One region of the Geodermatophilus sp. SYSU D00079 genome, then DNA from elsewhere that is predicted to be linked to it. Evidence: predicted binding sites of a transcription regulator. Region 1 holds the regulator's gene; each other region holds the start of a gene.
The links. The regulator LexA, encoded in region 1, represses DNA repair genes until DNA is damaged. The targets are predictions, from matches to a motif close to TCGAACANNTGTTCGA.

Region 1 (9,784 bases):
CTTCCCCCTGGTCGGCGCCTTGGCGGCGCGACGCGTGCGGCCCGACAAGCGGTCCTCGGTCTCGGTCACGGAGCTCTCCCTGTGTTGTGGGCCCTGGTTCGTGGGCAGTCGCGGCGGCTGGGGAAGAGAGCCGCACTCTGTTCTAACGGGTGGTGCTGACAGTTCTCAGGTGCCGGCGACGCTGCCGTCGGGGGCGGCCTGGGCCCGCCCCGCACCCCGCCGGCGGACGACCGGCGGGTCGTTCTGCATCCCAGGGAGCGGCAGGGTGCCGGCGGCGATGTGCCGGGCCCGCAGCTCGGTGATCTCCTTCTCGAAGTCCTCGAGCGAGGTGAAGGCGCGGTAGACGCTGGCGAACCGCAGGTACGCGACCTCGTCGAGCTCGCGCAGCGGTCGCAGGATCGCCAGGCCCACCTCGTTGCTGGGCACCTCCGCGGCCCCGGTGGCCCGGATGGCGTCCTCCACCTGCTGGGCGAGCTTCTGGAGCTGGTCCTCGTCGACCGGTCGGCCCTGACAGGCCCGACGGACGCCGGCGATGACCTTCGTGCGGTTGAACGGCTCGCTCACGCCGCTGCGCTTCACCACGGCGAGGACGGCTTCCTCGACCGTCGTGAACCGCCGGCCGCAGGCCGGGCACGACCGCCGACGACGGGTGGTCGCGCCCTCGTCGGCCTCGCGCGAGTCGATGACCCGGCTGTCGGCGTTGTGACAGAAGGGGCAGCGCACCGCTCCTCCCCCTCTCCGGCGCGGCTCTCACCCGCCCCGCCGACGAACCGCGGCACGGGCGGCCACCACGCCTCCCCGGACCGGCTGTGGACCCTCCTGGGGACATCCGGTGGACGCCGCGGGGAGAACCTGAGGACCGGTCTGTGGACGGGCTTACATCCGTGCAACTACTAGATGTAGGGGAACCCTAGGACCACCCCCACTAGATGTGCAAGCCGGGACACGCCCCGCGTGTTCCGGTCCGGCTCGCGCGTGACCAGCAGCGTCCTCCTGTCCCAGCCGTCACCGGGACACGCCGCGACACACCGCGCGACGCTCACGCAGTGGCAGGGAATGGGTGTATGGCGGGTCGCCGCGCGGTCGGTCGCGGTACCGGTCGACCGCTCCCGTCTCTGGCGACAGGGCGACGAGGGTCAGGCGCGGATCGAGCCGTCCGGCCGCGGGATGCGGGGGCGGGCGATCCGGTCACCCAGCCGCATGGGCCGGGTCAGGCAGTCGGCCTCGGCGCGCTGCAGCGGCATCGCCGCGGTCCCGCCACCCGGGTGGGACCCCGGCTCGTCGCCCCTCTCGTCGGCGGCGCGGTGCCGGCCGGTGACGGCGGGAGCACGGTGCCGGCCGGTCACGTCCGCGCGGACCGCGGGCTGCTCGGCCGTCACGTCGCCGCCGTGCCGCCGCCGCCGACGCGGCGGCTCGGCACCGGTCGCGACGGCACCGTCACCGGCGGGCCGGAGGCCGGCGACCAGCCGCTCGCGGGCGGCGGCGCGCGTCCAGGACACCGTCGGCGACGCGGCGGCGACGGTGGGCTCCGGGCGCGAGGTGGCGGCCGGCGCGACCGCCTCGGGGAGGCGCAGGTCGGCCAGGTCGGTCCACGACTCCCGGACCGAACCGGCGACGGTGACGCGCACCCGGACCTCGCAGGCGCCGCCGGAGTCGTGCCGCCAGCCCAGGATCACCCCCGGCCGCCAGGCGCCGTCCACGTGGACCTCGACACCCGGCGACTGCTCGGCGAAGACCGCTTCCCGGCGGACCGACATCCCTGACACGCCCCAGACCGTAGGTCGCCGGACGACCACTGACCGTGAACGACCGGGCGCACAAGCTTGACGAACATGGGCCGCGGGTCTTGTCGCTCCCTGGCCCCACGGCAGCGTCCCCGCAGGTGGACGGGCCACCCTGGGCAGCACCGCACCCGGGCCGGCTCCCGGCGCCGCTCACTCAGGGCAGCCGCAACACCTGGCCGGGGATGACGACGGCGCCGTCGAGACCGTTCAGCTCCTCGATGGCGTCGACCACGGCGCGCACGTCCTGCTCCCCCCCGGCCACGTCACCGGCGATGGACCACACGGTCTGCCCCGGCTGCACGACGACACTGCGCTCGCCCACCAGCCGGAGGTCACCGGACCCCCCGTCCAGCAGCGGGGCGACCCACGAGCCCAGGGCCAGCCCCACCCCCAGCGCCAGGACCACCGAGAGGCGGCGGGCCCTGCGGGTCAGCCGCACCCCGGGGCGCACCGGCCGGCCCGCCGGGCCACAGCCACCCCGTGCCGGACGGCCAGGTGCCGACGAGGCCCCACGGCCGGGCACGGGCCGCGTCGGCCGCGCGCCCGGACGGACGCCGCCCGCCGCGCCGGAGCGCCCCCCACCGGCCGGGGCCGGTCGAGTCGGCACCACGGCCGGTCGAGTCGGCACCACGGGCGGACGGGCCGGACCCGCCGCGGGCCGGACCGGCCCCGCCGATCGCGCCGCGCCCGCCACGGATCGAGCCGCCCCGGCTCGCGACGGGGCGGGACCGGCCGCGGAGCGGTGCGGCGGGCGCGGCGAGCCGTGCCCGCCCGGCGCGGGGACCGCCCGGAGGCGGGGCCGCCAGGGCACCTGCACCGCGTCGTCGAACTCCAGGACCGCCTGCTGCACGCCTGCCACGACCGCTCCTCTCACTGATCCGGACCATCGAACAGGTGTTCGACCCGGATGTCTGTGCGATGTCTACCGGATGGCTCCGACGAAAGCCACCGCACCCACCGGCCACTTCGAACACGTGTTTGATCCGATGCGTCCGGCGCGCTACGGTCGCCCGGAAGGACGAGACGCGCTGCGCGGGCAGCCGGCGAGGAGGCGACGGTGGCGGAGAAGAGTGGTGCGTCGGGGAGCCGCCGGAGGGCGGCGGGCCGGCCCGCGACCACCGAGACGGCAGCCGTGCGCACGTTCCCCGACCGGGGCGAGGCCGGCGACGGTCTCACCCAGCGTCAGCGGCGCGTGCTGGAGGTCATCCGCGACTCGATCGAACGCCGCGGCTACCCGCCCTCGGTGCGGGAGATCGGTGAGGCGGTCGGGCTCTCCTCCGCGTCCTCCGTCGCCCACCAGCTGACGGTGCTGCAGAAGAAGGGCTGGCTGCGCCGTGACCCGAACCGGCCGCGGGCCCTCGACGTCCGCCTCCCCGGCGACACCTCCGGAGAGGCCCCGCAGCCGGCCGCGACCGGCTCCGACGAGACCCCGGCCCCGACGTACGTGCCGCTGGTCGGGCGGATCGCCGCCGGTGGTCCCGTCCTGGCCGAGCAGGCGGTCGAGGACGTCTTCCCCCTCCCCCGCGAACTGGTCGGCGAGGGCACGCTGTTCATGCTCAAGGTCGCCGGCGACTCGATGGTCGAGGCCGCCATCTGCGACGGCGACTGGGTCGTCGTGCGTCAGCAGCCGACCGCCGAGAACGGCGAGATCGTCGCCGCGATGCTCGACGGGGAGGCGACGGTGAAGACCTACAAGCGCCGCGACGGGCACGTGTGGCTGCTGCCGCACAACCCGGCCTACGAGCCCATCCCCGGCGACGACGCCACCATCCTCGGCCGCGTCGTCACGGTGCTGCGCCGCGTGTGACGCCCGGCTCGGACCGGTCTGCCGGAGCCTGACGGTCCCGGCGGACCGGCACCCGCGTCCCACCCGGGCAGCCGGGGTCCGGGCCACCGTCCTCGCGGCCCCGACCGGCGCCCGCGGTCGACCCGATCGACGGGTGCCGTGCACGCCGGCCCACCCGCCGGGAATGGGTCAGGTGCGGCGGCGCAGTCTCCCGCCCACCCACACGAGGGCCGTGGCGACCAGCGCGGCGACCACCGCGGCCGGGACCAGCGGGATGCCTCCGTCCGACGTGGTCAGCAGCCCCGGCAAGCCGCCGTCCGACGCCGATGCCGCAGCCGGACCGGCGGAGGCGCTCCCCTCGGGGATCGGGACGACCGTGACGTCGGTCGGCACACCCTCGCCCGCGACGACGACGCCGCTGCCGTCGGCGGTGAAGCTGATCGCCTCCCCCTGGGGCGCGTCGGGCAGCGCCATGCGCACCGGCTCCCCCTCCAGGGCCCCGGCGACGTCCGAACCCGACAGCGGCCACACGTAGGCGTCGGTGTAGGTGCGCAGCGCCACCCGGCTCCCGTCGGCCGACACCGCTCCTCCGGTGACCATGAGCTGCCCGGCGCGACCGACCGGCCCACCGGTGGTGCCGGTGAGCGTGAACTCCACCCCGGCCACCTCGGTGAGCGCCACCGTCCCCGACTCGACCAGCGCGGTCACCGGTCGGTAGACCTTGCTGGCCCCCAGGACCTCCTTGGAGACGAGGTGGGGCGTGCCGTCGGGTGCCAGCAGGAGCGCCTCGACGTCCCGCGGGCCGTCGGGATGGGCCAGCCGGTAGAGCCCCGTGCTGCCGTCGGGCCGCAGCGCGAGCAGCGCCACCGTGTCGCGGGTGCCCTCGTTGTCCCCGGTGTCGGCCAGCCACACCGTGCCGTCCGCGCCGACGGCGAGGTCCTCGGGGTCGTAGGGGTCCACCGGCGCGCTGCGCACCGTGAGCACCCGGCAGGTGGCGTCCAGGACGAACACGTCGATCTGCTGGCCGCCGTCGTTGATCGCCAGCATCCGGTCACCGACCACGACCAGCCCGGACAACTCGGGCAGGCGGGGGTCGGTGATCTGGCACTGCGTCGACGGGCCGGACTGCGCCGCGTCCTCGGCGGACGCCGGCAGGGCGGTACCGAGGACGAGCGCCACCGCGAGGGCGGCCCCCGCCGGACGTCGCCCTACGGCACCGCTACGCGGACGGCCGGCCAGCTCGGGCACCCACCCAGCGTGACAGCACGACTGCGTCCAGCCCGTGAACCACGCCCAACAGCAGGATGCCGACCGACGCACCCACGACGGCGTCGGTGACCCAGTGGAAGTCCAGCGACACCATGGCCACCCCGGTCGCCACGGGGCCCGCGACGCTGAGCAGCCGGAACGTGCGCTGGACGGCGGGGGCGAGCCGGAACTCGACGGCCTGCCAGCGGGCCACGCCCCACATGAGGACGGCGTTGGCCACGTGCCCGGAGGGGTAGGACGCGCCGTCCCGGTAGAAGAACGACCCGGGGTAGGCCGGCGCGGTGCGGCCGGTGCCGTACTTGAACCCGTAGACCACGACGGTCAGCAGGGCGAGTGCGACCAGCACGCGCAACAGCGGGACGACGGTGCGCCGGCGCCAGACGAGGTGGCCGACGAGGACGGCGAGGACGATGAGGATGAAGCCGCGCCCACCGAGCTGGGTCACCGCCCACACCGGCCAGTAGGCGGCGGAGTCCTTGAGGTCCCAGGCGCTGACCACCTCGGAGACCCGCAGGTCCATCCGCTCCAGCGTGCCGCGGCTGAGCAGGTCCACGGTCACGCCCACGGTCACGAGCAGGGCGGTGGTGAGCAGCCACCACGGTGGGCGCCCGGGCGCGACGACGCGCGGGTGCGGCGCGGGCCGGGCGCCGTCCCCGGACAGCTCGGCCCCGGGCCGCCGCTGTACCGCGCCGCTGGTCACGCGCCTCACGGTACCGGCCCGTGACGTGTTCGTGACCTCGCCCGACCGGGCGAGGCGCGCCGGCCGAGGGGCCCCGGACACGCCCGTGGCACCGGCCGGGCGGCCGGTGCCACGGGGTGGGCGACGGTCAGGCGACCGGCGCGCTGAACTCCTCGAGGGCGGCGGAGAGGGCGCCGTCCACCCGCGCGGTCAGGCGGGTGCCCCCGTCCTCGTGCTGCTCGCTGAGGACCTCGCCGTCCCGGTGCACCCGCGCGACCAGGTCGCCGCGGTCGTACGGGACGAGCACGTCGACCTCGACGTCGGGGTGCGGCAACCGGGCGGCGACGATCTCCCGGAGCTGCTCGATCCCCTCGCCGGTGCGCGCCGAGACCCACACCGCGCCCGGCAGCGCCCGCCGCAGGGTCAGGACGTCGTCCTCGGTCATGGCGTCGACCTTGTTGACCACGATGAGCTCGGGCACCGCGGCGGCGTCGATCTCCCCGAGGACCACGTGGACGGCGTCGATCTGACCCAGCGGGTCGGGGTCGGAGCCGTCGACGACGTGCAGCAGCAGGTCGGCGGCGGCCACCTCCTCCAGGGTCGACCGGAACGCGTCGACCAGCTGGTGCGGCAGGTGGCGCACGAAGCCCACCGTGTCGGTCAGCGTGTACTCCCGGCCGTCGGGCGACTGCGCCCGGCGGACGGTCGGGTCGAGTGTCGCGAACAGCGCGTTCTCCACGAGCACGCCGGCGCCGGTCAGCCGGTTGAGCAGGCTGGACTTGCCGGCGTTGGTGTAGCCGGCGATCGCCACGCTCGGGACGGCGTTGCGCCCACGGCTGGACCGCTGCGTGGCCCGCGCGGTCGCCATGCCGGCGATCTCCCGGCGCAGCTTGCTCACCCGCGCGCGGATCCGCCGCCGGTCGGTCTCGATCTTGGTCTCACCGGGACCGCGGGTCCCGATGCCGCCACCGCCGGCGACGCGGCCACCGGCCTGGCGGGACAGCGACTCACCCCACCCACGCAACCGCGGCAGCATGTACTGCATCTGGGCGAGCTCGACCTGCGCCTTGCCCTCCCGGCTCGACGCGTGCTGGGCGAAGATGTCGAGGATCAGCGCGGTCCGGTCGACCACCTTGACCTTGAGGATCTTCTCCAGCTGGTTGAGCTGGCCGGGCGTCAGCTCGCCGTCGCAGATCACCGTGTCGGCGCCGGTGGCGGCCACGATGTCGCGGATCTCCGCCGCCTTGCCCGACCCCACGTAGGTGCCGGCGTCGGGCTTGTCCCGGCGCTGGCTGACCGCCTCCAGGACCTGCGACCCGGCGGTCTCGGCCAGGGCGGCGAGCTCGGCGAGGGAGCGGTCGGCGTCGGCTTGCGTCCCCTCGGTCCAGACCCCGACCAGCACGACGCGCTCGAGGCGCAGCTGGCGGTACTCGACCTCGGTGACGTCGGCGAGCTCGGTGGACAGGCCGGCGACCCGGCGCAGCGCACCGCGCGCCTCGAGCTCGTAGGAGCCGGTCGTGTCGTCCGGCTCGTCCCACTGGCCGGCGGGTGCGGGACGGGTCGACTCGTCGACGGGGGTGGGCCGCAGGGCCCGCTCCCCGGCGTCGTCCGAGACGGCGCGGTTCTGTGCTGTCGTCATCGTCTCCAGCGTGGCACGGCCCAGCAGACTGGGCACCTGAGTTGTCATCGCCGGGTACAACACCGCGGCGCCCCGGGACCATCCCGGTGCAGGTGACGCGTGGCCGGGGCCGGTCCGGGTAGGGGCGGACGACGACCACGCGAGGAGGCCACAGATGACCGAGAGCGGCAGCAGCAGCCTGGGCGCGAACGAGGAGATCGACGACCCCGGCCGCGACCCCAAGGGCCTCAACCCGCCGCGCAACCCCCTGTCCGGCGGCCTGGGCAGCACCACCGGCGGGCCGGACCAGGACAGCGGCCGCGGCGAGCCCGAGGGCAGCCCCGGCACCGCCGGTGAGTCGATGATGCCGGAGGCGCCGGAGGAGTCGGGGAACACCCGGGGCTGAGGCCGGGCCCCCACGGGGCTGCCGGTGGGCCACCCCGGGGTGGTCAGCTCCGGAGCCACTCCGGGGTGAGCTCACCGGCAGCGACCACGACCGCCGGACCGGTCAGCACCGTCGTCGTCGCGTCGACGGTGACGGTGAGCCGGCCGCCGGGGACGTCGACGGTCACGGTGCCGGTCGCCGCGCCGCCGGCCTCCAGCGCCGCCCACGCCGCGGCGCAGGCGCCCGTGCCGCAGGACCGCGTCTCCCCCACCCCGCGCTCGGACACCCGCAGCCGGACGTGGGCGGCTGGCTCCAGCACGTTGACGAACTCGACGTTGACGCCCTCGGGGAACAGGTCGGCGTCCACGGCCGGCGCGGTCGTGAGGTCGAGGGTGGCCACGTCGACGTCGGTCAGGCACGCCAGGTGCGGGTTGCCCATGGAGACGGCGCGGCCGGGGAACGCCGTCCCGCCCAGCAGCGCCTCCCCCTCACCGAACGGCCGGGCCGGGCCCATGTCCACCCAGTAGCCGCCGTCCGCCGCCGCACCCACCCGGCGCGGGCCGCCGCGGGTGCCGACCCACACGCCGTCGGCGCAGGCCGAGCGGTCCAGCAGGCCCTCGGTGACGAGGACGTGCAGGAACAGCCGGATCCCGTTGCCGCACATCTCCGCGTGCGACCCGTCGGCGTTGCGGTGGTCCATGAACCACTCGCACCGGCCCAGGGCCTCGCCCAGCACGGCGGGGGCGTCGGGCACGTGCACGCTGCGGACGACGCGCAGCACGCCGTCGCCACCGAGCCCGGCGCGGCGCTCGCAGAGCCGGGTGACCATCGCCGCGTCCAGCCGGTGCTCCGGCCAGACGGTGCCGTCGGGGTCGGGCAGGACGACGAAGTCGTTCTCCGTGCCGTGGCCGATGAGCACCCGGTCTGCGTTCACCCGGCGATCGTATGTGCGCCGATCACGGCCTCCGCCGCCTCCACCAGGTCCGGCCGGGCGGCGTCCAGCCACGTCGTGGCCGGGTCCCGGCGGAACCAGGACCGCTGCCGCCGGACGAAGCGGCGGGTCGTGGCCACCGTGCGCTCGCGCGCCTCCGCCGCCGTCACCAGCCCGTCGAACTGGGCCAGCACCTGGGCGTAACCCAGTGCGCGCGACGCCGTCGGCCCCTCCCGCAGGCCGTCGGCGGCCAGCGCCTCGACCTCGGCGACGAATCCGGCGGCCCACATGCGGTCGACGCGGGCGGCGATCCGCTCGTCGAGCTCGGCCGGCTCGCGGTCCAGCCCCACCACCACCGCCGGGTAGTGCGGGCGCGGCTCGGGCAGCGTGGCGCGGAACGGGCCCCCGGTGATCTCCACGACCTCCAGGGCGCGCACGATCCGCCGTCCGTTGCTGGGCAGGACCGCCGCGGCCGCGGCGGGGTCGACGGCGGCGAGCCGGGCGTGCAGCGCGGCCGGCCCGACGTCGGCCAGCTCGGCCTCCAGCCGGGCCCGCACCGCGGGGTCGGTGCCGGGGAAGTCCAGGTCGTCGAGGACGGCGCGCACGTAGAGCCCCGACCCGCCGACGAGCAGCGGCACCGTGCCGGCGGCCCGGAGCCGGTCGATCTCGGCGCGGGCCAGCCGGCGGTACTCGGCGACCGAGGCCGCCTCCCGGACGTGCCACAGGTCCAGCAGGTGGTGCGGCACGCCGTCCCGCTCGGCGGCGTCGGGCTTGGCGGTGCCGATGTCCATGCCGCGGTAGAGCTGCATGGAGTCGGCGTTGACCACCTCGCCGCCCAGCCGCTTGGCCAGCGCGACGCCCAGCGCCGTCTTCCCGGTCGCGGTGGGCCCCACCAGGGCCACCACCGGGGGCGCGGCCGTCACGGCGCGAGCCAGTCGGCCACGAGGTAGCCGACCCCGAACGGCGCCTCGTGGGCGTGCAGCCGCGCGCGGACCGTCCGGCCGGCCAGCACGGCCCCGACCGCCCGCCACGTCGGTACGCCCGCGGCGAGCAGCCGTTCCCCCTCGGCGGCGTCCAGCGCGGCCAGCGCGGCGGCGTCCCCGGCGGCCAGCGCGGCCGCCACCGCCTCGTCGAAGGGGCCGGCGGCCTCGTCCAGGTAGCCCGGCGCCTTCACCGTGCGCCGCGCGGAGCCGTCGCCCATCGCGAGCACGGCGACCGGTCCCGCCAGGCCGGCGAGGGCGTCGGCGAGGTCGGCGGGGGCCACGCCCAGCCGGAGGCCGGCGTACCCCACCTCCTCCAGCAGCCAGGCGCCCACGGTGTGCGGCAGGGGCG
Region 2 (9,784 bases), on a different contig from region 1:
ATCGCCGACCGCCTGCCGGCTGGCTACTACGTGCAGACCCACGAACCCGAGATGGCCCCGCTGTACGGGCAGGACGTCAGCCGGTACACCGTCTCCTGGGCGCGCGGCGCCGGGGGCATGCTGAGCACCACGGCCGACATGACGCGCTGGGAACGCGCGCTGTACGAGGGGGACCTGCTGCCGCCCGCGCAGCAGGACGCCCTGCTGAGCCTCGTGTCGACGGCGACCGGGGAACCCATCGAGCGCACCTCGCCCGCCGATCCCTCCGGATTCGGCCTGGGGGTCGCGCAGATGACCGACCAGCTCGGCACGTTCTGGTTCTACGAGGGCGCGACGTTCGGCTTCCGCGCCCTGCACGCCTACTTCCCCGAGTCCGGGGTCGTCGTCGCCATCACCCTGAACAGCAGGCCGGACGAGGACCGGATCGGCGTCCTGGCGACGTCGGTGTACGGCACGCTGGCCGAGCACGGTCTCGTCCCGCCGGTGCCCGACCCGGCCGGCGCGGGCGGCTGACCCTAGACCGCGGAGACCAGCCGCACACGCCAGACGTGGGTGTGCGCCTCGTGCGTCGCCCGGCAGGTCAACCGGGCCGCCTCCTCCGACATGCGGCTCTCCACCTCGGCCACCACGTCGCCGTCCGGGCCGGCGAGGGTCACCACCCACCGCTCCACGTCCGCGCCGGACGGGCTCAGCCGCCGCACCCCCCGCGGCGGCAGGTCGTCGACGCCGAGGAGCCCCAGCTCGCCCCGGGCGGTGTGCTGGGCGGCCTGCACCGGCGGCGGGCAGCCGGCCCGGCCGCGCAGCCACGGCAGCGCGACCCGCCCCGCGGCGTGCGCGGCCACCACCTGCGCGCCGTCGTCCGGCACCTGCCCGTAGTAGAAGCCGTGCGGCAGCACCAGCACGTTCGCCGCGAAGCGGTCACCGCCCAGGTGGCTGCACTCCCAGACGTCGTCCGACGGCATCAGCCGCGCCAGCGGCCGGCCGCGCAGCGCGCAGCAGGCGTCGTGACCGCCGTGCGCGCACACCAGGTACGTCGGCCCGGTGGCGGGCTCGCCGGCCGAGCCGTCCCACGGGACGTCGAGCAGGTCGCGGTCGCGGGCGCGGGAGGACCACCACAGCCCCTCCCGGCCCGGCCGGCCGTCGACGTAGGCCCAGCGCCGCGGCCCGTCGGTGAGCCGCCCGCCGGGCCGGCGCACGAGGAGCACCCGCACGTTCTCCACCCGCGCCCGGTGCGCCACCTCGGTGGCGACCGCGGGGTCGAAGCGGGACTGCCGCAGCGCGTCGACGCCCCACGGCCCCGGCTGCTCGATGAGCAGCCACCGCTGCGCGGGCGACGCCGTGGCCACCCCGGAGTCGCCGCGGACGAGCGCGCGCACCGAGCAGCGGTCGTCGTCGATCCGGCCGACCGGCCGGCCGGGGACCTCCCCGGGGCGGCAGAAGTCGGTCGCGTCCGTCACGCCGTGCGGTCCGGCCGGCTCACGACCCGGCCCCGGGAGCGCCGTCACGCGCCCCATCCTCCCCCGGGGGCCGCCCGGGGACGACGGCGTCGGGGACGACCGCGATCGACTCGGTGACCAGCCGCCGCGCGAGGGTCAGCTGGTCGGTGTCGTCGAGGCCGGGCAGGTCGGCGACCTTGAGCTCACCGGCGGCCAGCAGCGCGGCCAGCGCGGGGCGGGTCGACGCGGGCAGCTCGAGCGACCGGCGTCCGGCGACCAGCGTCACCCGGTCGCCGTCCGGCTCCCGCAGCTGGCAGCGGAGCCGAGGGCGGACCCGCAGCACGGTGTCGGTGCTCAGGGCGGCGGCCGCGGTGGCCTGGGCGAGGGGTGCCACGGGCTCCGGGCGCACCTGGGCCCAGGTGCGGCTGCGCAGCCGGTCGGCGACCTCGGCCGGGTCCACCCGGTCCAGCCAGCCCTTCAGCGCCGCCACGACCTCCACCACGTCCCCGGTGACCGCCGACGGGTCGGCGAGGTCGAGGCCCAGGGGCAGGGAGCGGCGCAGCTCGGGGTCCTCGGCGGCCAGCACGCGCACGAGGTCGAGCGCCGACTCGGCGGCCGCCCAGCGCGTCACCGGGTGCACGCCGATGGTCAGGTGCGCGCTGATCTCGCCCAGCGCGGTCGCCGCGTGCAGGTACCCGCGGGGCAGGTAGAGCGCGTCGCCCGGGCGCAGCACCGCGTCGACCACCGGCTCCCGCTCCGCGGCGGCGGCCACGGCGGCGGCCCGGCCGTCCCACGGCTGCGTGCGCAGCGGGTCGGGGAGCACCGGCTCGTGGATGCGCCAGTGCTTCTCGCCGGCCACCTGCAGCACGAAGACGTCGTGCACGTCGTAGTGGGCGGAGAACCCGCGCGAGGACGGCGGGGTGATGTAGGCGTTGACCTGCGTGGGGTGCCCCAGGTCGGCGGCGAGCTGGTCGGCGAACTCGATCAGCGGTGGCCACAGCCGGTGCAGCCCCTGGAGGACCACGGTGCTGCCGTCGGCGAACAGCCGCAGCACCGCGTCGGAGGAGACCTGGTCGGCGATCTCCGCACCGGCGCCGCCGGAGGTGGTGAACCGCTTCGGGTCGACCACCGCGCCGTCCTTGGCGATCCGCAGGAACGGGGTGCGCAGCCCGCGACGGGACAGCAGCTCGTCGACCGCGGCCAGGTCCAGCAGGTCGGCGAAGGACCCGCCGGTCTGCTCGGCGCGGGTGAGCAGCGGCCGGCGGGACCAGTACTCCTCGGCGAAGACCCGCGGGTCGAGGGCGGTGCACCGACGCAGGGCCGGCCGGGGGTCCGGCCGGCCCTGCGTGGTGGGGATCTCGGTCAGGCCGAACCGTCCGCGCCGCCGTCCGCGCCGCCGTCGCCCGCGCCACCGTCCGCGCCGCTGTCGGCACCGCCGTCCGCGCCGCCGTCGCCCGCGCCACCGTCCGCGCCGCTGTCGGCACCGCCGTCCGCGCCGCCGTCGCCCGCGCCACCGTCCGCGCCGCTGTCGGCACCGCCGTCCGCGCCGCCGTCGCCCACGCCGGCGGTGGTCATGTCATCGTCGTCGAGCGCCATGGGTCTCCGATCACATCGGGTCGCGAGCCACCGGGCGGTGGCCCTCCGGGCGTGCTGTACCTCACGCATCCTGCTCTCACACACCTGCCCCGACCAGCGGGAACGGCGTGTCGGCAACAGCTCGGTCACGGCGCCGCGTCGAGGTGCCGGGACCGCGCCAGGGGCGTTACCGTCCTCCCGTCGTCGAACACGTGTTCGAGGTCGGGAAGGGGTCATGAGCCAGTCCGCCCGTGCTGCCGGGTGCGGCGTGCTGCACGTCGACATGGACGCGTTCTTCGCCAGCGTCGAGGTGCGCCGCCGGCCCGAGCTGGCCGGCACCCCGGTGATCGTCGGCGGGGCCGGCAACCGCGGGGTGGTCACCTCGGCCACCTACGAGGCGCGCCGGTACGGGGTGCACGCCGCGATGCCCACCTCGCGGGCGCTGCGGCTGTGCCCGACGGCGACGGTGCTGCCGGGGGACATGGCGCTCTACACCGAGGTGTCCCGGTCGGTCATGGCGTTGTTCCGCTCGATCACCCCGCTGGTCGAGCCGCTGAGCCTGGACGAGGCCTTCCTCGACGTCTCCGGGGCGGGCCGGCGGCTGGGCGACGCCGCGGAGGTCGGGGAGTACATCCGCGCCCGCGTCTACGACGAGCAGGGCATCACCTGCTCGGTGGGTGTGGCCGGCACCAAGTTCGTGGCCAAGCTGGCCTCCACCTCCGCCAAGCCCGACGGGTTGCGCGTCGTCCGGCCCGCCGAGGTCATGGAGTTCCTGCACCCGCTGCCGGTCGGCGCGCTCTGGGGAGTGGGGGCCAGGACCGAGGAGGTGCTGCTGCGGCTGGGGCTGCGCACCGTCGGCGACCTCGCCCACGTGCCGGCCCGCACGCTGCAGCGGGCGCTGGGCCCCGCGGCCGGCTCCTCCCTGCACGAGCTGGCGTGGGGGCGTGACCCCCGGCGGGTGGTGCCCGACGAGCCGGAGAAGTCCGCCGGGCACGAGGAGACCTTCGCCACGGACGTGGACGACCCGGTGGTCGTCCACCGGGAGCTGCTGCGGCTGGCGGAGCGGACGGCGGGCCGGCTGCGCTCGGGTGGCTGGCTGGCCCGCACGGTGAGCATCAAGGTGCGGTTCGCCGACTTCGCCACGATCACCCGGTCCCGCACCCTCGAGGTCCCGACCGACGTCGGGCAGGAGCTCTACGACACCGCCCGCGCCCTGTTCGACGCCCTGGGGCTGGAGCGGGCGCGGATCCGGCTGGTGGGGGTCCGCGCCGAACGGCTGGTCGAGGCCGGCTCCGCGCCCCGGCAGCTGGAGCTGGGCGCCCGGGAGCACGGCCGCCGCGAGGCCGAGCTGGCCGCCGACCGGGCCGCCCGCCGGTTCGGGGCCGGCGCGGTGCGCCCGGCGACCCTGCTGCACCGCGACCGGCAGCGCGCCCGGTGACCAGCCGAGGAACCCCGGACGGCGCTCGTTCGTCCTCTCCGGGGAGTTCCCGACCCACTCGCGAGAGTGATCACGGCGGGTCGGGGACGACTCGCCTTTCGCGCCCCGCAAAGGGCTCGTATCCTCGATGTCACCGTCGGCGGCACCTCCGACGGGATGTGTTCAGGCCCCATGGAGGTCGACGTGCCGCTCTCCGAGCACGAACAGCGTCTGCTGGAGCAGATCGAGCGCGCCCTCGTCGATGACGATCCGAAGTTCGCCTCGCAGGTCCGCACCGGTGACCGCCGGGTCAAGGCCCGTCGCAAGCTGCAACTGGGGGCCCTCCTGCTCCTGGTCGGGATGGCCGTCCTCGTCGGTGGCGCCGTGGCCCCCTCGGTCCCCCTCGGGGTCCTCGGGTTCCTGGTCGCCTTCGGTGGCCTGGCCCTCGCCGTCCTCAACTACCGGTCGGCCACCGGGGTGGTCGAGTCCGGTCCCACCGGGGCCACCGGCCCCGCCGCCGCACCCGGGCGGAGCGGCCGGGGCGGCAAGCCCCGCCGGCAGCCGCTGAAGAACCGCCTCGAGGAGCGCTTCCGCCGCCGCTACGACCAGTAGCCCCACGAGCCCCGCGACAGCCGCCGTCCCCACCGGACGGCGGCTGTCGCGCGTCAGGGCCCCGACGACCGCAGGAGGAACCCGTGTCCGAGGAACCGGTGTGGCAGGCGCTGACCGCCGATCGCGGGCTGTGGGGCTGGGGCGACGACGACGGCATCGTCCCGTGGACCGGGGACGACGGCCGCGACGTCGTCCCCCTGTGGACCTCGGCGGAGCAGGCCGCGCAGGCCGCCGGCGCCGAGGGTGACCCCGGTGAGGCGCCGGTGTTCCTCGACCTCGACACCCTGCTCGCCGAGATCCCCGGCTGGATGGACGCCGGGATCAGCGCGGCGGTGCTCTCCGCGGGCGGCGACGGCTCCCGCGTGCCGCTGACCGAGCTGACCGAGCGGCTGCTGCGACTGCAGGTCGACCGGCCGGACTGAGCCTCAGCCGCGCAGCGCCGGGCGGCGGCTCCACCTCGGCCGCGGCAGTCGGATCCGCAGCTCCCGCGCCCCCCGGCCCAGGGACGGCGGCCACAGCAGCGCGCGCAGCCGGGTCCGCCGGGAGGCCCCGGCCAGCAGCCCGTGCCGGGCGGTGGCCAGCGCCGCCACCAGCTCCGCCCCCGCCGCGGGGACGCTGCCGGGACGCGCGTAACTGGCCGCCTCCTCCGCGCGGGCCAGCCGCGTGACGGCGTCGGCCGCGGCCTGCACCGGCACCAGCCGGCCGCCCGGGCGGTGCGCACCACCGCCGCCGCCCCGCTCGCCCATCGCCGCGGTCAGCTGGGCGGCCACCTGCCGCGGGGTCCGCGCGGGGTCGCCCTCCACCCCGACGTCCAGCGCGGTCGCGGCGAGCTCGTCCCACAGCGCCGCAGCGCTGCCGTCGGCGAGCCGGCGCCGTCGCTGCAGGGCGCGCACCCCGGCGGGCACCGCGGCCAGGGCGGCGACGCCGAGCACGCCGGCGACGCCCAGCAGCACCGGGCGCAGCCAGTCGGCCGACTCCGGTGCGGCCTGCGGCGCGGGCAGCTGCTGGGGCACGGGCTCCAGCTGCGGCGTGGGGGTGGCCGGCCCGGGCAGCGGGACGACGGGCGCGTCGGCGCGGTCGTCGGCCTCCTGGTCCTGCACGCGCGGGGACCACGGCAGCTCCACCGCGCGGTCGACGTCGATCGGGGTCGGGTCGAAGGGGATCCAGCCCAGGTCGTCGAAGTAGGCCTCGACCCAGGCGTGCGCGTCGTCGCTGGTGACCAGCCGGCTGCCGTCGGGCTGCACGGTGCCCGGGGTGTAGCCCAGCACCACCCGCGCCGGCACCCCGGCGGCGCGGACCAGCGCCGCCATCGCCCCGGCGTACTGCTCGCAGTAGCCCCGGCGCAGCCGCAGGAAGTCGGCGAGGTCGTCGCCGCTGGTGCCGGGGGCGGTGGACAGCGAGTACTCGTACCCGTTCGCCGGGTCGGTGAAGTGCCCGTAGATCGCCCGGACCCGCTCGTAGGGGGTGCTCAGGCCCGCGGTCAGCGAGCCGACCAGGTCGGTGACGGCCGGGTCCATCGGGGGCAGCGCGGTGTAGCGCTGGCTCAGCGGCAGGTCGGGCGGCAGCGGTCCGGCCTCGGCCAGCTCCTCCGGGGTGGGCCGCGGGTCGACCGCGCTCACCGACCAGGTGCGCCCCTCGGTGGTCACGTCCCGGCCGAAGACGGTGGCGGTGCCGGGGTCGAACCGCCACTGCTCGGCGTCGGCGACCGCGACCGAGAGGGGGGAGTAGAGCAGTGGCAGGTAGACGTCCTCGTGTCCCAGGGCGGTGACCAGCGCGTCGACGGGGCGGCCGTCCCGTCGTCCGGGCAGGGGGGCCAGCTCGCTGTCGTCGGCCACCGCCGTCTCGCCGTCCAGGTTGCCCACCGACCAGCCGTCCTCGGCGTCGTAGACCTCCAGCGCGACCACGCGCAGGTAGCCGGGGTCGTCGACGGAGGCCTGCACGCGCAGCAGGTCGATCGGCTCGTCCAGGGTCAGCTGGCCCTGCAGGGCGGCGGCCGGGTCGAGCGCCGTCCCGGTCGAGCCGCCGACGCCGCGGCCGATCCCGCCGGCGAAGCTGCCCTCGGTGAGGGTCGGGACGACCGCGCCGACGACCAGCCCCAGCAGCACGGCGACCGTCCCGGTGCGCAGGGCGGTCAGCGTGCCGGTGCCCAGCAGCGGCCGGTGCCCGCCGGCCGGCCGGTGCCGCAGCCGGCGGTGCTGGTCGGCCCACAGCAGGAGCGCCAGCCCGGCCGCGGGGGCGGCCACCGGCAGCGCGCCGATCGTGCCGGTCACCGTGCTCACCGGCACGCAGATCAGCACCAGCAGCCCCAGGCCGGCGAGGGCGGGCTGGCGGACGCCCACGGCGACGAGGTCCACGACCAGCGCGACCAGCCCGACCATCAGGGCGGTCAGCGCCAGCAGGCCGGTCAGCGGCAGCGCCGGCGTGGCCTGCTCCTGCAGCTCGGCCGAGCCGTCGGCGAGCACCGACAGGAGGTCCCGCACGCTGTCCCGGGTCGGCAGCCACCCGCCGACCGCGCGGGCGGGTGCGAACACCGCGGTGACCAGGCAGCCGAGCAGGGCGAGCTGGCCCAGCGGCACCAGCGGCACGCCGAGGGCCGCCCACCGGACGGGCACGGGGCGGCCGGGCGCGAGCGCCGACCAGAGGACGGCCCCGACGCCGCGCAGGAGCAGCCCACCGACCGTGACGACGGCGACGGCGGCCAGCACCGGCGCCAGCCAGGAGCGGTCGGTGAAGACGGGGACGAGCGCGAGGGTGCCCAGTGCGGTGGCGACGGCGGCGGCCAGCGCGGTGCCGGCCTCGGCCAGGGCGACGCGGGAGGTGGGGCCGGTCACGCGGGCACCCCCCGCAGCCCGGCCGCGGTGGTGCCGGGCCGGCCGAGCTGCGACCAGACGGCGCCCACGGGGTCCCCGGAGGAGGCGACGGCGACCCGCCAGCCGCCGGCCCGCAGCAGCCGCGCGGCCGCCTCGCGCTGGCGCGCCAGCTCGTCGCGGGCGGCGCCGGTGGCCGCCCGGCGGCCGCGGGTGAGCTCGCTCCCGGCCCAGCTGCCGATGTCGGCCAGCACCGCCAGGTCCGTGCCGGGGCCGGAGCGGGCGCGGACCAGCTCCGCGGCGTCCTCGGGCCCGACGGCGCCGAGCAGGGCGATGACCGGGCCGTCCCCGGCCGCCCGGGTGAGCAGCTCCAGGCCCGGCCCCAGCCCCGACAGCCGGGACGGCGTGACCGCGGCCAGCCGGTCCAGCAGCTCCCCGGCGCCCAGGCCGTCGGCGTGCTCGGCCGGGGCCAGCTCGACGGCGTCGGTGACCACCCGCAGGGTGGCGCCCCGGCCGAGGAGCTCGGTGCCGATGCTGGCGGCGGCCTCGACCAGCCACTCCAGGCTGTCCGGTGGGGGTGCGTCGCTCCCGGCCGTGCCGGCGGCGCGGTCGGCCGCGTGCCCGCGGGCCAGCACGTGCGCGCGGGCCCGGGTGTCCAGCAGCAGGGTCGCCTGCGCCCGCCACGGGCGCTCCTCCAGGCGCACCATCAGCTCACCGGTGCGCGCCGTGGCCCGCCAGTGCACCTTCCGCAGGTCGTCACCGTGCCGGTAGGGGCGGGTGCTCACGTCGTCCTCGCCGTGGACGGCGATCGAGCGGCGCGCGCCCGAGTCGCCCCCGCCGTGACCGCCCGACGGGCCGCCCGGGCCCAGCGGGACGACCCGCGGCACGACGACCAGGGGAGCGCTGTCGGTGCCGGCGACGCTGCGCAGCACCAGCCCGAACGGGTCGACCAGCCGCAGCCTCAGCGGGCCGAGCCGGTAGCGGCCGCGGCGCCCGCCGTGCACCCGGTACCCCAGCGTGGCGGTCTCCCCGCCGGGCAGCCGGTCGACGACGAACTCCGGGGTGGCGCCGAGTTCCGCCGGGACGGTCTCGGCCATCAGCCACAGCCCCCCGGTGCCCCGGCCGGCGTTGGTGACCTCCAGCCGCACCTCGGCGTCCCCGCCGCGCGGCACCCGGGCGGGGGTCACCGTGCGCCGGGAGGCCACCCGGAACCGGCGCCGGGCCACGGTGGCCGCCGACAGCAGCGGCAGCGCCAGCACGAAGACGGCCACCTGCACCAGCGGGCGCTCGCCCAGGAGGACGCCGAGCAGGAGGAGGGTGAGGCCCGCGGCGACGAGGCAGCGTCCGCGGAGGGTGAGCGTGGCGAGGGCCGTCGCCACAGGTCCGCGCACGGTCAGCGCCCGCGCGGCACCGGGACGGTCGCGAGCAGGTCGGTCACCACCTGCTCGCCGGTGCGCCGGGACGCCGCGGCGTCGGCGGTCAGGAGCAGCCGGTGGGCGAGCACCGGGACCGCGACGGTCTGCACGTCGTCGGGCAGCACGTGGTCGCGCCCGGCCAGCGCCGCGGCCGCCCGCGCCGTCCGCAGCAGCTGCAGCCCGGCCCGGGGCGAGGCGCCCAGGCGCAGGTCGGGGGAGCGGCGGGTGGCCTCCACCAGCGACACCACGTACCGGCGGACCGCCTCGGCGACGTGCAGCCGCCCCACCGCGGCGACCAGCGTGCGGACCAGGGCGGCGTCGGCGACCGGGGTGAGGGTGGCCAGGGGATCGGTGGTGACCAGGTCGTCGAGCATGGCCAGCTCCGCCTCGCGGTCGGGGTAGCCCATCGACACCCGCGCGGTGAACCGGTCACGCTGCGCCTCGGGGAGGGGGTAGGTGCCCTCCATCTCGATCGGGTTCTGGGTGGCCATCACGAGGAAGGGGCGGGCCAGCTCGTAGCTG
Region 3 (9,784 bases), on a different contig from region 1:
CGACGGCGGGGTCGTGCGCGGCCACCTGGGCGGCCGTGGCGGCGACGATCGCGGTGATCTGCAGGGAGGACGACGTGCCGTCGGCGGACACCCAGAACGGTGCACAGCCGGCGAGGTCGGGCACCGGGAGGGCGAAGGGCAGCCCACCGTCGGGCAGGGAGGCGGCGGCACACCAGTCGCACAGCTCGCGGGCCCGCCCGGTCGTGGCCGGCGCGGCGTCGGCGAAGGCCTCGAAGGCGTGCAGCGCACCGCCGGGCTGGCTGGTGCGCGAGCGCAGGTCGGGCTCCAGGCCCCAGCCGTAGCCGCCGTCCGGGTTGCGGTACGCCTCGACGGCGGTGAGGACGGCGTCACCCTCGCCGTCCCCGAAGAGGTGCTCGAACCGCCGGCGGTCGAGCAGCCGGGCGTGCGCCGCCATGAAGTCGGTGGCGGCGGAGAGGTCGACGCTCATGTGCCCACCCTGGCGCGACCCACCGACGGCGGAGTGCCGCCTGCCGTGACCGGGCTGTGGGTCACGGGTCGCCGGCCCCGCGGTGGTTCTCCGCTCCGGAGGGCAGTGACCGGCTGCGCACGACGTCCAGCCGGCGACCGAGGACCGTGCCCACCGGCCACCAGCGCGCGAAGGCCACCGCCTCGCGCACCGTCTCCTCGACCAGGTCGGCGAAGTCCTCGTCGCCCAGGAGCTCCGGCCCGAACCCGCTGGCGGCGAGGTGCGTCTCCACGGCGAGGTGCAGGTCCTCGGCGGAGAAGTCGAGGTCGCGGACCAGGGCGGTCGTCGTCCCCCGGTGCGAGCTGAGCCCGGTGAAGGCCCGGCCGCAGCCGCACCCGCCGTCCGGGTCGGGGTCGGCCTGGTCGGCCGCGCAGACGTCACCCACCAGGACCAGCTCGCCCTCGACGGCGGAGCAGAAGTCGCCGTCCTGCTCGCCCTGGCCCGTGTACGTCGCGGTCAACAGCTTCACGCGCCCACCGTGGCAGCGGGGTCCGACAGTTCCGGACCGCGCCGGTGGCCCGGGAGGGGATCGGTCAGTTGGCCATGTCCACGAAGCGGCTGTAGTGGCCCTGGAAGGCGACGGTGACGTTCGCGGTGGGGCCGTTGCGGTGCTTGACCAGCATGATGTCGGCCTCGCCGGCCCGCGGGCTCTCCTTCTCGTACATGTCCTCGCGGTGGATCATCATGACCATGTCGGCGTCCTGCTCGATGGAGCCGGACTCGCGGAGGTCGGACAGCATCGGCTTCTTGTCCTGACGCTGCTCGGACCCACGGTTGAGCTGCGACATGGCGATGACCGGCACCTCGAGCTCCTTGGCCAGCAGCTTGAGCGCACGGGAGAACTCCGAGACCTCCTGCTGGCGGCTCTCCACCCGCTTGCCCGACGTCATCAGCTGGAGGTAGTCGATGACGACGAGCTTGAGGTCGTTGCGCTGCTTGAGCCGCCGCGCCTTGGCCCGGATCTCCATCATCGTCATGTTCGGTGAGTCGTCGATGTAGAGCGGGGCGTCGGCGATCTCGCCCATGCGGCGGGCCAGCTTCGACCAGTCCTCGTCCGACAGCGTGCCGGCGCGCATGTGGTGCAGCGGCACCTTCGCCTCGGCCGACAGCAGACGCATGGTGATCTCGTGCTTGCTCATCTCCAGCGAGAAGATGACCGCCGGCAGGTGGTGCTTCACGGTGGCCGAGCGGGCGATGTCGAGCCCGAGGGTCGACTTGCCCACACCGGGACGGGCGGCGATGACGACCATCTGACCGGCCTGCAGGCCGTTGGTGAGCTCGTCGAGGTCGCGGATGCCGGTGGGCACGCCCCGCGCGGTGCCGCCGCGGGAGGCGATGGCGTCGAGCTCGTCCATCGTCGGCTGGAGGACGTCCTCGAGGCGCGCGTAGTCCTCGCTCATGCGCTTCTCGGTGACGTCGTAGATCTCCTGCTGGGCGCGGTCGACGATGTCGTCGACGTCGCCCTTGCCGCCCGCGGCGCCGTAGCCCAGCTGGACCACCCGCGTGCCGGCCTCCACCAGCCGGCGCAGCACCGCCTGCTCGGCCACGATCGCCGCGTAGTAGCCGGCGTTGGCCGCCGTGGGCGTGGACTGGATGAGCGTGTGCAGGTAGACCGCGCCGCCCATCTTCGACAGCTGGTCGGTGCGGTTGAGCTCCGCGGCGACGGTGATGGCGTCGGCCGGCTCGCCACGGCCGTACAGGTCGAGGATGCAGTCGAAGATCACCTGGTGGGCGGGCCGGTAGAAGTCGGGGCCGGCCAGCACCTCGACGACGTCGGCGATCGCGTCCTTGCTCAGCAACATGCCACCGAGCACCGACTGCTCGGCCGCGACGTCCTGCGGCGGCTGCCGGTCGTACTCCGGCGCCGTCGGCATCGGTCGGCTGAACTCGTCGGCCACCGCCACGGAGGCTCCTCCATCCACTCACCGGCGCACCCGCGAACAGACCCCGGCCGCTGGCCGGGGCCTGGTGGGGGAAGCACCAGAAACGACGTACACCTGACTCGAACGCGTGTTCGGGTCTTGCTACCGCGCGGCACCGACAGAACGCGCCGGCGGTGGCTCGGGGAGGACGTTAGGAAGCTGGGACGGAGCAGTCCAACACCGCTGTGCACCCCGTTCTGCACAACTTGTGGACAAGTCGGTGGACACAGACGTGTCGACATGTGGAGACAGCGGGGGACTCACGGGCGCGCGGCTCCACATCCCGCCGCTGACCTGCGGGAAGACGACCCACCGGGTGTGGACGGGAGAAATCACGGAGAAATCCTGGTGTCGTCCACCGGCGTGTCGCGGGAGCCGCCCACCAGCCCCACGGGTCACATGTCCACAACTCCACACGGAGCCGCCGGTGGTCCACCATGGGCCCCCTGCCCGCCGACCGTCGCGGCCCCGCGGCGGCGGCCGAGGAGGGGAGGACCGATGCCCGTCACCCGCACCCCCGTCAACCCGTGGCCCTGGTCGCTGGCCATCGGCTTCAACCAGGCCGAGGTGGTCGAGGGGGCCGGCCGCGTGCTGGTGTGCTCCGGCCAGGCCGCCATGTCCCCCGAGGGCACCCCGCAGCACCCCGGGGACCTCGCGGCACAGGTGACACTGGCCCTGGACAACGTGGAGGCGGTCCTGCGGGAGGCCGGGATGACGCTGGCCAACGTCGTCCGGCTGAACACCTACACGACCGACGTCGACGCGATGATGGGCTGCTACGGCACCCTGGCCGAACGGCTCGGGGCCGCCGGCGTGCGCCCGGCCGCGACGCTGGTCGGGGTCACCCGGCTGGCCTTCCCGGAGCTGATGGTCGAGCTCGAGGCGACCGCGGTCGACTGACCGGGCCCGGAACGCCGGGAGGGGCGCCGGACCGGAGTCCGACGCCCCTCCCGGGCGGCCCCGTCCCGGGTCCCACCCTGAGCGTGCGAAGGGTGGGGAGGACGGGGTGTTCCTTCAGCTGGGGACGACCTCGATCGCCAGCTGCGCGGTCACCTCGGGGTGCACCCGCACGGTGACGGTGTGCTGCCCCGTGGTCTTGATGCTGCTGGGCAGCTCCACGCGGCGACGGTCCAGCGCCGGGCCACCGGCGGCGGTGACGGCGTTGACGACGTCGGCGGTGGTGACGCGGCCGAACAGGCGGCCGCCCTCACCTGCGCGGGCCGGCACACGGACGGTCAGCCCGGACAGGCTGCCGGCCACGGTCTGCGCCTCCTCGAGCGACCGCACCTCGCGGGCGGCACGCGCCCGGCGCAGCGACTCGACCTGCTTCTCGGCACCGCGGGTGGCGACGATGGCCAGGCCGCGGGGCAGGAGGTAGTTGCGGGCGTACCCGCCCTTGACCTCCACGGTGTCACCGGAGGACCCGAGACCGGTGACCTCCTGCGTCAGGATCAGCTTCTGGGTGCTCATGGTCAGCGCGCCGTCGAGGTGTAGGGGAGCAGGGCCATCTCGCGGCTGTTCTTCACGGCCACGGCGACGTCCCGCTGGTGCTGGCTGCAGTTGCCGCTGACGCGGCGGGCACGGATCTTGCCGCGGTCGGAGATGAACTTCCGCAGCAGGGTCGTGTCCTTGTAGTCGATGTAGGTCGCCTTGTCCTTGCAGAACTGGCAGACCTTCTTCTTCGGCTTGCGGATGGGGGGCTTGGCCACCGGGGTTCTCCAGTTACGAAGAGGGATTCAGGGAACGAGTGGTCGGCCCCGTCCAGAGGCCCACCCCGAGCGTGCGAGGGGTGAGGAGGACGGAGGCCTGTCTCAGAAGGGCGGTTCGTCCGACGGCGGGGCCGGGGTCGACCACGGGTCGCTGGACCCGCCGCCACCGAAGCCGCCACCGCCGCCGCCACCGCCGAAGCCGCCGCCACCCTCACCGCGCGAGGCCTTGGTGACCTTCGCGGTGGCGTAGCGGAGCGAGGGGCCGATCTCGTCGACCTCCAGCTCGACGACGGTGCGCTTCTCGCCTTCCTTGGTCTCGAACGACCGCTGCTTGAGCCGGCCGGAGACGATCACCCGCGAACCGCGGGTCAGCGACTCGGCGACGTTCTCCGCCGCCTGCCGCCACACGTTGCAGCGCAGGAAGAGCGCCTCGCCGTCCTTCCACTCCTGCGACTGGCGGTCGAAGGTCCGCGGCGTCGAGGCGACGGTGAAGTTGGCGACCGCGGCGCCGGACGGCGTGAACCGCAGCTCCGGGTCCGACGTCAGGTTGCCGATGACGGTGATGACGGTCTCGCCGGCCATCGTCAGTGGGCCTCGGGCCGCATCAGCTTCGTGCGCAGGACCGACTCGTTCAGGTTGAGCTGCCGGTCGAGCTCGGCGACCGCGGCCGGCTCGGCCTGGATGTCGATGACGGCGTAGATGCCCTCGACCTGCTTCTTGATCTCGTAGGCCATGCGGCGACGGCCCCAGATCTCGGTCTTGAACGTGCCGCCGGAGTTGCTGACGACGGTCAGGAACCGGTCGAGGGACGGCGCGATGGTCCGCTCCTCGAGATCGGGGTCGAGGATGACCATCAGTTCGTAGTGACGCACGGAGAACCCCACCTCCTCTGGTCTGGACGGCTGCAGTCGGTCTGCAGCAGGAGGGTCGTACACGCGTCGCGCGCCCCCTCGGTGACAGCCACCGCTGGAACGCGCTCCGGCCAGTCTACGTCAACCGCGACCCCACCGGTCGACGGCTTCCACAGGCCCGGCACCGTCACCCGGCGCAACTAGGGTGCGCGCCGTGGCAGCTCACCCGATCGGCGTACACGTCGGCCCTGGCCTGACCGAGGACAACGAGCTCGACGCCGGCGGTCCGCTGGCGCGCGCCGCGGAGATGGACGCCGACGGCGTGCAGGTCTTCCTCGCCGACCCGCAGGGCTGGACCGCCCCGAAGCCCCGCCCGGACGCCGCCGACCTGCTCGCCGGTGGCGTCATGGTCGTCGTCCACGCGCCCTACGTGCTCAACGTGGCGACGACGAACAACCGCATCCGCATCCCGAGCCGCAAGCTGCTGGACAAGCACGCCCAGGCGGCGGCCGCGATCGGCGCCCGCGCCATGGTCGTGCACGGCGGCCACGTGCTGGCCAAGGACGACCCCGCGGCCGGCGTCGACAACTGGCGGAAGACCTTCGCGCGCCAGGCCGAGGCCGGCGGCTTCGCCGTCCCCCTGCTGATCGAGAACACCGCGGGCGGCGGCAACGCGATGGCCCGCGACCTCGACGCGATCGCGCGGCTGTGGGAGGCCGTCGGCGAGTTCGGTGCCGGTTTCGTGCTCGACACCTGCCACGCCTGGGCCGCCGGCTGGGACCTCGCGACCGCGGTGGACGACGTCCGGGCGATCACCGGCCGCGTCGACCTCGTGCACCTGAACAACAGCCGCGACCCGGCCGGGTCCAGCCGCGACCGGCACGCGCCGCTGACCGACGGGGAGATCCCGGCGGACCTACTCGTCGAGGTGGCGCGCGCCGCGGACTGTCCGGTCGTGCTCGAGACCCCCGGCGACGCCGCCGCCCACGCCGAGGAGATCGCCCTGCTCCGGGACCGCCTGGGCTGAGCGCCCCAGCACCACCCGGTCCGGGGCGTGGTCGAGGACGCCGCCGGCGGGGTCGTCGACACCGGGCCAGCTCACCCGGACGACGTCGCCGTCCGGCCGCCAGACGTCCCGCACGACCAGGGCCATGAGGACGACGACGGCGACGTCGCGCACCGTCACGGCGAGGAAGAACCACTGCACCTCGACGCCGCGGTTGTCGGTGCCGAGGTACCAGAGCAGCCGGGGCACCCACAGCAGCGCCTCGGTGGCCTGCCACAGCAGCAGTGCCCGCCACCGCGGCCGGGCGAGCACCGCCAGCGGGAGCAGCCAGAGGGAGAACTGCGGGCTCCAGACCTTGTTGAGCAGCAGGAACCCGGCGACCAGCAGGAACGCCACCTGGGCGACGCGGGGCCGCACCGGGGCGGCCAGCGTCAGCCAGGCGACCGCGGCGACCAGGGCGAGCACCGCGACGGCCACGACCGCGTTGAGCACGACCGGTGCCTCGCCCTCGGCCAGCGGACCGTCGAACAGCCGTCCGCCGGAGACGTGGATCGCGATGTTCCACAGGGTGTCCGGATCGGCCGGCCGCTGGCTGTTGAGCCGGAAGAACCGCGACCAGTTCTCCGGGGCGAGGACGGCGACGGGCAGGTCGACCGCCACCCAGGCCACCACCGCGGCGAGCGCCGTCCGGAGCCAGGTGCCCAGCCGGCCGGACCGCAGGCACAGCAGGAACAGGGCGCCGAGCAGCAGCACCGGGTACAGCTTGGCGGCCACGCCGAGGCCCAGCAGCGCCCCGGCGAGCACGGGGCGGCGGCGGGCCCAGGCCCACAGGCCGAGCGAGGCCAGGGCGACGGCCAGCAGGTCCCAGTTGGTGAACGCGTGCACGAACAGCAGCGGGGACAGCCCCACCATCGCCGCGTCCCACGGGCGCCGCCCGGAGACGCCGAGGACCGCGCGGGTGACCAGCAGGGCGCACAACGACAGCAGCAGGCAGGTGGCGACGTAGTAGGACTGCACCGCCGGGACGGCGGGCAGCACGCCGGTCGCGGCCGCGAGCGCGTCGTAGACCCGGCCGAGCGCGGCCGAGACGAGCATGAGTGCGCCGGTGAGCACCGGGTACTCGACGGCGGAGTCCAGGTAGGGCACCGCGCCGCGGTCGAGCCCGTGCAGGCCGTACAGCGGGACGGTGTCGGAGTAGCAGAAGTGCGTGTACTGCACCCAGCCGGCCCAGTTGCCGTCCGAGCACGGCGCCTGCTTGACCCAGGCGAGGGCCAGCACGGTCGTGGTGAACAGCAGGCAGACCCGCAGCGGCGTCCAGAACAGGGCCCGGCCGGTGACCGCGTGCCGTCCCCACGGGCCACCCACGGCCTCGCTGGCCTGCGTCGCGACCGGATCGGTCCAGGTCGGGACGACGCGGTCGGGCCGCCCGTCGTCCGGCCGGGCGGCGGGGGCCCCGGGAGACGCCGAGGGCCCGCCCGCCGGCTGGTCAGCCGGGTCGGACGGGCCCTGCGGGGGAGTGCTCACGCGGACAGTCTGCCCGCGCAGGTCAGCCGATCGGCTGCAGCTCGCTGTCGGGCGGTGGCACCGGCTGGGCCGGCTGGGCCGGCGCGGGGACACCGGCCCCGGGGTTGGGCTGCCCGGTGTTCGGCTGGCCCGTGTTGGGCTGACCGGTGTTGGGCTGACCGGTGTTGGGCTGCCCCGTGTTGGGCTGACCGCCGGTCGTCCCGCCGTTGGGCTGACTCCCCGTGTCCGGTTGCTCGCCGGCCCCGTCGTCCGGGGTGCCGTCGTCGACGACCGGCGGGGTGGACGGCTGCGTCTGCGGGGCCGGGGGAGCCGTCGGCTGCGACTGCCGCGTCTGGGGAGCCGGGGCGGGCACGCCCACGCCGGTGTCGCCGCGGATGACCGCCCGGTCGGGCAGGTCCTCCTTGGGCGTCCCCTCGAGGACGGTGTTCATGAACTCCTGCCAGATGGCGCCCGGCAGGCCGGAGCCGTAGATGATCTGGCGGTTCGCGTTGACGATCGGGTCGCTGGGGGAGTCGTTGCCCATCCACACCGCGGTCGACAGCGACGGGGTGTAGCCGACCATCCAGGCGTCGGAGTTGTCCTCGCCCTGCCCCTGCGTACCGGTCTTGCTGGCCACCTCGCGGCCGCCGTCCAGCGCCCGCTTGGAGTAGGCCGCCACGCCCTTGAGCGCGAAGGTCACGTCGTTGGCGACGTCACCGTCGATGGCCTGGTCCCCGGCGTCACCGGAGTACTCCAGCAGCAGCGCGCCCTCGCTGTCGGTCACGCGGGAGACGAAGAAGGGCTCGTGCTCGACGCCGCCGTTGGCCAGCGTGGCGAAGCCGTGGGCCTGGTCGATCGGGCGCATCTCGTACTCGCCGATGCCGATCGCCGACCCGGTGAAGCCGTCGGCGTTGGCCAGCGTGGTGTTGCCGGCGAGGTTGGTCCCCTCCGGCCACACCTCCGGCAGACCGGTCGCGGCCAGCGCGACCTCGCGGACCCGCTCCGGGCCGATCTCGTGGGCCAGGCCGTAGAAGGTGGTGTTCAGCGACCGGGTCATGGCCTCGACCAGCGTGCAGGAGCCGCAGGACGCGCCGCCGGAGTTGCGCACCAGCGCCTCGCGGTCGTCGAACTTCTGCGGCGAGCTGCCGTCGCGGCGGGCGTTGACGCTGATGCCCTCCTCCAGCGCGGCGGCCAGCGCGTAGGGCTTCATCGACGAGCCGGGCTGCCGCTGGGCCTGGGCGTAGTCGGTCCCCGTGCCGTTCGCGCCGCCGTAGTAGGCGCGCACCGCGCCGCTGCGCGGGTCGACGGCCACCAGCGCCTGCCGCAGCTGCTCGGGCTCGCCGTCCATCACCTCCTGGACGGCGGCCGCCGCGGCGTCCTGAGCCGGCTTGTCCACCGTGGTGGTGATCCGCAGCCCACCGGCCCGGATCTGCTGCTCGGTGTAGCCCTTGGTCTCCAGCTCGGCGAGGGCGCGCTGCACGACCAGACCCTCGTGGGTGCCGGGGATGCCGAGGTTGGTGCCGGTCTTGGGCAGCACCGGCGGGTACACCGAGGCGTCCCGCTCGGCCTGGGTCAGCCAGCCCTCGTCGACCATCGCGTCGAGCACCAGGCCCCAGCGGTCCTGGGCACCCTCCGGGTTGACCTCCGGGTCGTACCCCGACGGGCTGCGGACCAGGACGGCGAGCACCGCACCCTGCTGGGGCGTCAGCTCGGCGGCCGGCACCCCGAAGAAGGTGTTGGCCGCGGCCTCGATGCCGTAGGCGCCGCGGCCGAAGTAGATGGTGTTGAGGTAGTTCTCGAGGATCTCGTCCTTCTCGTACTGGTTGTCCAGCTTGATGGCGAGGAAGAGCTCCTGGAACTTGCGGCTGAACGTCTGGTCGTGGGTCAGGAAGGCGTTCTTCACGTACTGCTGGGTGATCGTCGAGCCACCCTGCGTCGAGCCGCCGGTGAGGTTGTTCCACGCGGCCCGGACGATGCCGGTGAAGGAGATGCCCGGGTCGGAGTAGAAGCTGCGGTTCTCCGCCGCGAGGATCGCGTTGCGCGCCGGCTCGGAGACCTCGTCCAGACCCACGTTGGTGCGGTTCTCCGCGCCCAGGCGGGCCATCTCGGTGGTGCCGTCGGCGTAGTAGACGACGGTCGTCTGCGCGTTCTGCACCGAGTCGGGGTCGGGCACCTCGGTGGTCGCGTACACCACGCCGACGAAGACGCCGAGCAGCACGAGCAGGCCGGCGAGCGTCGCACCGACGACCTTCAGCCGGCGACGCCGCTTCTGCTTCCTCGTGCGCGCCGCCTTGGCCGTCGGCCGG

Region 2: a site for LexA is predicted at 3,216-3,231, ahead of dinB (DNA polymerase IV). Genes of this name have one in related genera too.
Region 3: a site for LexA is predicted at 2,490-2,505, ahead of dnaB (replicative DNA helicase). Genes of this name have one in related genera too.

Annotation. Positions count from the first base shown of each region.
Region 1 covers NZ_JBJGZS010000013.1:62,337-72,120, forward strand. Annotated here, with positions in the region: gene ACI79E_RS12680 (vitamin B12-dependent ribonucleotide reductase) at 1-69, opposite strand, end outside; gene nrdR (transcriptional regulator NrdR) at 166-723, opposite strand; gene ACI79E_RS12690 (hypothetical protein) at 1,137-1,766, opposite strand; gene ACI79E_RS12695 (LysM peptidoglycan-binding domain-containing protein) at 1,939-2,235, opposite strand; gene lexA (transcriptional repressor LexA) at 2,842-3,591, shown strand; gene ACI79E_RS12705 (hypothetical protein) at 3,760-4,749, opposite strand; gene ACI79E_RS12710 (phosphatase PAP2 family protein) at 4,790-5,539, opposite strand; gene hflX (GTPase HflX) at 5,667-7,157, opposite strand; gene ACI79E_RS12720 (hypothetical protein) at 7,312-7,542, shown strand; gene dapF (diaminopimelate epimerase) at 7,586-8,455, opposite strand; gene miaA (tRNA (adenosine(37)-N6)-dimethylallyltransferase MiaA) at 8,452-9,375, opposite strand; gene ACI79E_RS12735 (hypothetical protein) at 9,372-9,784, opposite strand, start outside.
Region 2 covers NZ_JBJGZS010000009.1:71,881-81,664, reverse strand. Annotated here, with positions in the region: gene ACI79E_RS10010 (serine hydrolase domain-containing protein) at 1-513, shown strand, start outside; gene ACI79E_RS10005 (sucrase ferredoxin) at 516-1,457, opposite strand; gene ACI79E_RS10000 (cupin domain-containing protein) at 1,477-2,565, opposite strand; gene ACI79E_RS09995 (BatC protein) at 2,799-3,032, opposite strand; gene dinB (DNA polymerase IV) at 3,247-4,449, shown strand; gene ACI79E_RS09985 (DUF3040 domain-containing protein) at 4,633-5,040, shown strand; gene ACI79E_RS09980 (DUF2750 domain-containing protein) at 5,124-5,462, shown strand; gene ACI79E_RS09975 (transglutaminase family protein) at 5,466-7,871, opposite strand; gene ACI79E_RS09970 (DUF58 domain-containing protein) at 7,868-9,226, opposite strand; gene ACI79E_RS09965 (AAA family ATPase) at 9,241-9,784, opposite strand, start outside.
Region 3 covers NZ_JBJGZS010000022.1:41,985-51,768, forward strand. Annotated here, with positions in the region: gene ACI79E_RS16730 (hypothetical protein) at 1-448, opposite strand, end outside; gene ACI79E_RS16735 (DUF7715 family protein) at 510-956, opposite strand; gene dnaB (replicative DNA helicase) at 1,021-2,391, opposite strand; gene ACI79E_RS16745 (RidA family protein) at 2,908-3,309, shown strand; gene rplI (50S ribosomal protein L9) at 3,424-3,879, opposite strand; gene rpsR (30S ribosomal protein S18) at 3,882-4,118, opposite strand; gene ACI79E_RS16760 (single-stranded DNA-binding protein) at 4,221-4,700, opposite strand; gene rpsF (30S ribosomal protein S6) at 4,703-4,990, opposite strand; gene ACI79E_RS16770 (deoxyribonuclease IV) at 5,184-5,996, shown strand; gene ACI79E_RS16775 (glycosyltransferase family 87 protein) at 5,886-7,499, opposite strand; gene ACI79E_RS16780 (transglycosylase domain-containing protein) at 7,522-9,784, opposite strand, start outside.